2 regions of the Streptomyces sp. NPDC007084 genome follow, and region 2 is predicted to be linked to the other one. Evidence: riboswitches for the same ligand, from Rfam matches in the RefSeq annotation. Region 2 holds a riboswitch; the other holds the start of a gene.
The links. A riboswitch is a leader RNA that binds a small molecule or an ion and turns the genes downstream of it on or off. The one in region 2 is predicted to bind cobalamin.

Region 1 (3,202 bases), on a different contig from region 2:
GCGGTGTCGCCGAGCGGCTGGTCGTCGCGGACGAAGGACCAGGCGAGCATGGTGACCGGCCCGGTCAGCATGCCCTTGACGGGCCGGTCGGTGAGGGACTGGGCGTACGTCGTCCAGCGCACCGTCATCGGCTCGGGCCGCAGGATGTCGCCGGCCAGGATCGGCGGACGCACATACCGGGTGCCGTACGACTGGACCCAGCCGTGCTGTGTGGCGAGGTAGCCGGTGAGCTGCTCGGCGAAGTACTGGACCATGTCGTTGCGTTCGGCCTCGCCGTGCACGAGGACGTCCAGCCCGGCCTTCTCCTGGAACGAGACGACCTCGCCGATCTCGGCCCGGATGCGCTCCTCGTACCCGGCGAGGTCGATGCGTCCGGTGCGCAGGTCGGCCCGTGCGGAGCGCAGTTCGGCGGTCTGCGGGAAGGAGCCGATCGTGGTGGTCGGCAGCAGCGGCAGACCGAGGTGGGCGCGCTGGGCGGCGGACCGCTCGGCGTACGGCTGCGAGCGGCGGGCGTCGGCGGCCGTGACGGCGGCGGCGCGGGCGCGCACGGCGGGGTCGTGGGTGAGCGCCGAGCCCGCGCGGGCGGCGAGATCGGCCCGGTTGGCGGCGAGTTCGGCCGCGATGGTGTCCGTGCCGTGCGCCAGACCCTTGGCGAGGGTGACGATCTCCGCCGTCTTCTGCCGGGCGAAGGCGAGCCAGCGCAGCACCTGCGGTTCGATGTCCCGCTCGACGCCGGTGTCCAGCGGCACGTGCAGCAGCGAGCAGGAGGCCGCGACGTCCACCTGGTCCGCGAGGCCCAGCAAAGTGCCCAGCGTGGCAAGGGAGTTCTCCAGGTCGTTGACCCAGATGTTGCGGCCGTTGACGACACCGGCGACGAGCCGCTTGCCCTGCAGACCACCGACGGCGGCGAGCGCGTCCAGGTTGGCGGCGGCAGCGCCGGTGAAGTCGAGGGCGAGCCCGTCGACGGGAGCTTTGGCGAGGATGGGCAGGGCCTCCCCGAGCCGGTCGAAGTAGGACGCGACGAGCAGCTTCGGCCGGTCGGTGAGACCGCCGAGGAACCGGTAGGCGCGTTCGGCGGCGTTCAGTTCGGCGGTCGTCCGGTCCTCCACGAGCGCGGGCTCGTCGAGCTGGACCCACCGGGCACCCGCGGAGCGCAGATCGGCGAGCACCTCGGCGTAGACCGGCAGCAGCCGGTCGAGCAGGGCCAGCGGGTCGAAGTCCGCGGCCACGCCCGGGGCGGGCTTGGCCAGGAGGAGGTACGTGACCGGTCCGACCAGGACCGGGCGGGCCGTCAGCCCGAGCGCCAGCGCCTCCCTCAACTCGGCGACCTGCTTGGACGAGTCGGCGGTGAAGACGGTGTCCGGGCCCAACTCGGGCACGAGATAGTGGTAGTTGGTGTCAAACCACTTCGTCATCTCCAGCGGCGCCACGTCCTGCGTACCGCGGGCCATGGCGAAGTAGCCGTCGAGCGCGTCGACGGCGACGGCGTCCCGGTGGCGCTCGGGGACGGCGCCGACCATGACGCTGGTGTCCAGGACGTGGTCGTAGTACGAGAAGTCGCCGGTGGGTACTTCGGCGATACCGGCCTCGGCGAGCTGCCGCCAGGTGGAGCGGCGCAGTTCCGCGGCGGTGGCCCGGAGGGCGTCGGCGCCGACGCGGCCCTTCCAGTAGCCCTCGATCGCCTTCTTCAGTTCCCGGTTCGGACCCTGGCGGGGGTAGCCGTACACGGTGGCCCGTGCTGCCGCGGCTGCGGACTTCGCTGTCACGGAAATCTCCTTCGCGAGATGTCTCCCTGGATCCCGATGGGACACGTGAGCGCGAAGGGTGACGGACCGGGCGGGAACACGCCGCACGCCGGAGCGCGGCCGTCCGCCAGGTATGTACGCCGACCCGCCCACGAGGTCACCGGGATGTCCGCGCGCGATGGTCGCGCACGGGCAGCGGGCAGGTCTTCGGACTCGCGGGCACGCCCTCCGGACGGAGGACACCTACTGGCCGTCGCTTCCCAGACCCGTCCGGGCCCAGTGCGTATGACGGCGGTCGTTCCCGCTCACCGCTGCGGGGCAGTCCCGGATTTCCACCGGGTTCCCTCTTACGACGCATCCCGCCTGGCGGACGGGGCGAACCAGCTACGGGCGCCAGCCTATGCGACGAGCGCGGTGCCGCGCAGGCCGCCCACATCCCGGACGGCTCCGGGAGCGCGGCGGCCGGCCGGCTCGGCGCGGGTGCCCGGTTCAGGCGACCGGCCCGGGGAAGCCCTTGGTTCCGTCGAAGGCGAGGCGCGCGAACCGTCCGCCGATACGACGGTGGGTCGCGGCGTCCGGATGGAGCGCGTCCGGCAGCGGCAGCTCGACGGCGTCCGCCTCTCCGTACAGCTCCCGTCCGTCGAGGTAGTGCAGGTTCGGGTCCTCGGCGGCCCGCTGTGCCACGATCGCGGCGAGTTCGTCGCGGATGACCCCGAGGGTCAGTTTCCCGCTCGCCCGCTCGGCGGGGTCGCCCGCGGCGCGGAACCGCAGCCGGCCTTCGCCGAGCGCGCCGAGGTCCGGGAGGCTGGGGCCCGGCGTTTCCTCGTGAATGGGGCAGAGGATGGGGGAGACGACGAGCAGCGGCACGCTCGGGTGGCCCTCGCGGACGGTGTCGAGGAAACCGTGCACGGCGGGGGTGAAGGCCCGCAGCCGCATCAGGTCGGTGTTGACGAGGTTGATGCCCAGCTTGAGGCTGATCAGGTCGGCGGGCGTGTCGCGCAGGGTGCGCGCGGTGAACGGGTCGAGCAGGGCGCTGCCGCCCAGCCCCAGGTTGACCAGTTCCACCCCGGCCAGGGAGGCGGCGAGCGCGGGCCAGGTGGTGCTGGGGCTCGCCGCGTCGGAACCCTGGCTGATCGAACTGCCGTGATGCAGCCACACGGGCCGCCCACGGTCCTGGGCCGGCTCCACGGGCGCGTCGGCTCGCAGGCCCACCAGCTCGGCGGTCTCGTTGTGCGGCAGCCAGATCTCGACGTCCTTCGGCCCGGCGGGCAGGTCCGCGAACCGTACGGTGCCGACCGTCCCGGGCGTGGTCGTCGCCGATCCCGTGGCCATGTCGAGGGTGAGGGTGTTGCCGCCGGGCGCGGACGATTGACCGGCGAGCCGGCCGTCGACGACGAGGTCGTACAGCCCGTCCGGCCGTGCGGGCGCGCCCACGTAGACGCGCTTGGTGGCGAGGA
Region 2 (3,202 bases):
CTTCGCCGCCCTGGTGGGCGCGATCCTCTGGAACCTGGTGACATGGCTCGTCGGACTCCCGTCCAGCTCCTCGCACGCCCTGATGGGCGGTCTGGTCGGCGCCACCATCGCCTCGGCCGGCACCGGCGCGGTGCACGGGGACGTCCTGGTCGGCAAGGTGCTGCTGCCCGCCGTCGCCGCCCCGATCGTGGCCGGCCTGGCCGCGATGCTCGCCACCCGGCTGTCGTACCGGCTCGGCAAGAACGCCGGCGGCAAGGCCACCGAGAAGGGGTACCGCGCCGGGCAGATAGCCTCCGCGGGCCTGGTCTCGCTGGCCCACGGCACCAACGACGCCCAGAAGACGATGGGCATCATCACCCTGGCCCTGGTCGCCGGCGGCGCCGTCGCGCCCGACTCCGACCCGCCGGTCTGGGTCATCCTCTCCGCCGGTCTCGCGATCGCGCTCGGCACCTATTTGGGCGGCTGGCGCATCATCCGCACCATGGGCAAGGGCCTCACCGACCTCCAGCCGCAGCAGGGCTTCGCCGCCCAGACCAGCGCCGCGACCGTCATCCTGGCCTCCTCGCACATCGGCTTCTCCCTCTCCACCACGCACGCGGTCTCCGGCTCCGTGATGGGCGCCGGCCTCGGCCGCAAGGGCGGTGTGGTCCGCTGGTCCACCGCCACCCGGATGTTCGTCGCCTGGGCCCTCACGCTGCCCGCCGCCGCCCTGGTCGGCGCGCTCGCCGAGTGGGTCACCGGATTCGGCGCCTGGGGCACCACGCTCGTCGCCGTCTTCCTGGTCGGCTCCAGCTTCGCGATCTGGCGCCGCTCGCGCCGCGAGGTCATCGACCACACCAACGTGAACGCCGAGGAGCCCGTCGGCGTGGTCACCACGGCCATCGCCGCCGTCACCCCGCCCCCGGCCGGCACCGTGACCGAGGACCTCACGGCCACCATCCCCGCTCCCGCCGAGCCCGCGGCGACCCCGCCGGCGCCGTCCCGCGTGGCCTGAGAACCGAAGGAAGAAACAGCATGCACATCGACTGGTCGGCCCTCGGGTCCGTGTTCGGCGTCAGCCTCGGGGCCACCGTGCTCCTCGTCGGCCTCTTCACCCTCGGTGTCGCGGGCCTCGCCAAGAAGGAGTCCGCCCAGGGCGGCTCCGCCGTCGCGGCGGCCACCGGCGCCTACGTCTGCTTCGCGGCCTGCGCCGCGGCGGTCGCGTACGGCATCTCGCTCATCATGAGCAAGTAACCCGGGACGAACAGCCCCGAACGGGCCGTTGTCGGGCAGCACTTCACGGTGGGGTGCGGGACGGATCTCCGTCCCGCACCCCACCGTCGTGTGGGGCTTCGCACACTCTCCCTCCGCAGGTCAACAGCAAGTTGACGGCCGTTCTCACCGCGTGGTGGACTGCCCGGGCCAAGTACGGCGGCAGGTGAGGAAGCCGGTGCGAATCCGGCGCGGTCCCGCCACTGTCACCGGGGAGGAAACTTCCCGGGAAGCCAGGAACTCTCGCCGCCGGTCTCGTCGAACCAGGGCGCGGACACCCTGAGTGAGGACATATCGCCATGCGCGGCTGCCCGTTGCCGGACCTGTTGTGCCAGAGAGTTCTGCCGACCCCCACGGCCGGCTGACCCCGTGCGGGCCGATCGCGTCTTCGCGTACGGCGCCGCCGCCGGCCTCCTGGGCGACCTGCTGCTCGGCGATCCCCGCCGAGGGCATCCGGTCGCCGCGTTCGGGCGGGCGGCCACGGCCGTGGAGCGGACCCTGTGGCGTGACCACCGCGGGTGGGGCACGCTGCACACCCTCGTCTGCGTAGGCGGCGCCGCCGGGATCGCCGCGCTCGCCGGCCGCTGCGTGCGCCCCTCGGGGACCGCTTCCGTCGCGCTGACCGCCGCCGCCACCTGGGCCGTCGTCGGCGGGACCTCGCTCGGCCGTGAGGCGCGCGCGATCGGCGGCGCGCTCGCGGCCGGTGATCTCGACGTCGCCCAGGAGCGCCTGCCGCGTCTGTGCGGGCGCGACCCGCAGGCGCTGGACGCCGACGGCGTCGCCCGCGCGGTGGTCGAGTCCGTCGCCGAGAACACCTCCGACGCCGTGGTCGGCGCCCTGGTCTGGGGCGCCGCCGCCGGGGTGCCCGGCCTCGTCGCCTTCCGCGCCGTGAACACGCTCGACGCGATGGTCGGCCACAAGTCCCCCCGCCACCGCCGCTACGGCTGGGCCTCCGCCCGGCTCGACGACCTCGCGGGCTGGCCGGGGGCCCGGCTGACCGCCGTCCTCGCGGCCGTCGCCGGCGGCGACCCGCGCGGTGCCGTACGGGCCTGGCGCGCCGACGCCCGCAAGCACCCGAGCCCCAACGCCGGTCCGGTGGAGGCCTCCTTCGCCGGCGCGCTCGGCGTACGGCTCGGCGGCACCCTCTCGTACGCGGGCCGGGTCGAACACCGGCCGGTGCTCAACGGGGACGGGCGCGCGGTGCGGGTCGCGGACATCGAGCGGGCCGTACGGCTGTCCCGGCGCGTCGGCTGGCTGGCGCTCGGCGTCAGCGTCGCCGGACGCGTCCTGCTGTCCCGAAGGCCGGGGGCGAAGGCCGCCGCACGGCCGGTCCGAAGGGGGCGTACGGCATGAGCGGCGGACTGCTGGTCGCGGGGACCACCTCCGACGCCGGCAAGAGCGTGGTGACCGCCGGGATCTGCCGGTGGCTGGTGCGCCAGGGGGTGAAGGTCGCGCCGTTCAAGGCGCAGAACATGTCCCTGAACTCGTTCGTCACCCGGGAGGGTGCCGAGATCGGGCGCGCCCAGGCCATGCAGGCCCAGGCCGCCCGCGTGGAGCCGGCCGCGCTGATGAACCCGGTGCTGCTCAAGCCGGGCGGCGACCGCACCAGCCAGGTCGTCCTGCTGGGCAGGCCGGTCGGCGAGATGAGCGCCCGCGGCTTCTTCGGGAGACCGGGCCAGGAGCCCTCGGAGGGCGCGCCGCCGGGCGGTGACCTGCGCGGGGGCGGCCGGGAGGCACTGCTCGGGACGGTTCTCGACTGTCTGGACCGGTTGCGGGGCACGTATGACGCGGTGATCTGTGAGGGGGCCGGCAGCCCGGCCGAGATCAATCTGCGGCGCACCGACATCGTCAACATGGGGGTCGCGCGGAACGCCGGGCTGCCCGTGCTCGTCGTCGGCGACATCGACCGGGGCGGGGTGTTCGCCTCCTTCTTCGGCACGGTCGCCCTGCT

Region 1: linked by a shared signal. The riboswitch ahead of metE (5-methyltetrahydropteroyltriglutamate--homocysteine S-methyltransferase) and the one ahead of AB0912_RS32790 (cobalamin biosynthesis protein) in region 2 are both predicted to bind cobalamin.

What each region holds. Positions count from the first base shown of each region.
Region 1 covers NZ_JBEYFY010000078.1:7,253-10,454, forward strand. Annotated here, with positions in the region: gene metE (5-methyltetrahydropteroyltriglutamate--homocysteine S-methyltransferase) at 1-1,766, opposite strand, end outside; cobalamin riboswitch at 1,926-2,145, opposite strand; gene AB0912_RS33315 (GDSL-type esterase/lipase family protein) at 2,235-3,202, opposite strand, start outside.
Region 2 covers NZ_JBEYFY010000074.1:22,613-25,814, forward strand. Annotated here, with positions in the region: gene AB0912_RS32780 (inorganic phosphate transporter) at 1-994, shown strand, start outside; gene AB0912_RS32785 (hypothetical protein) at 1,015-1,233, shown strand; cobalamin riboswitch at 1,371-1,515, shown strand; gene AB0912_RS32790 (cobalamin biosynthesis protein) at 1,621-2,604, shown strand; gene AB0912_RS32795 (cobyric acid synthase) at 2,601-3,202, shown strand, end outside.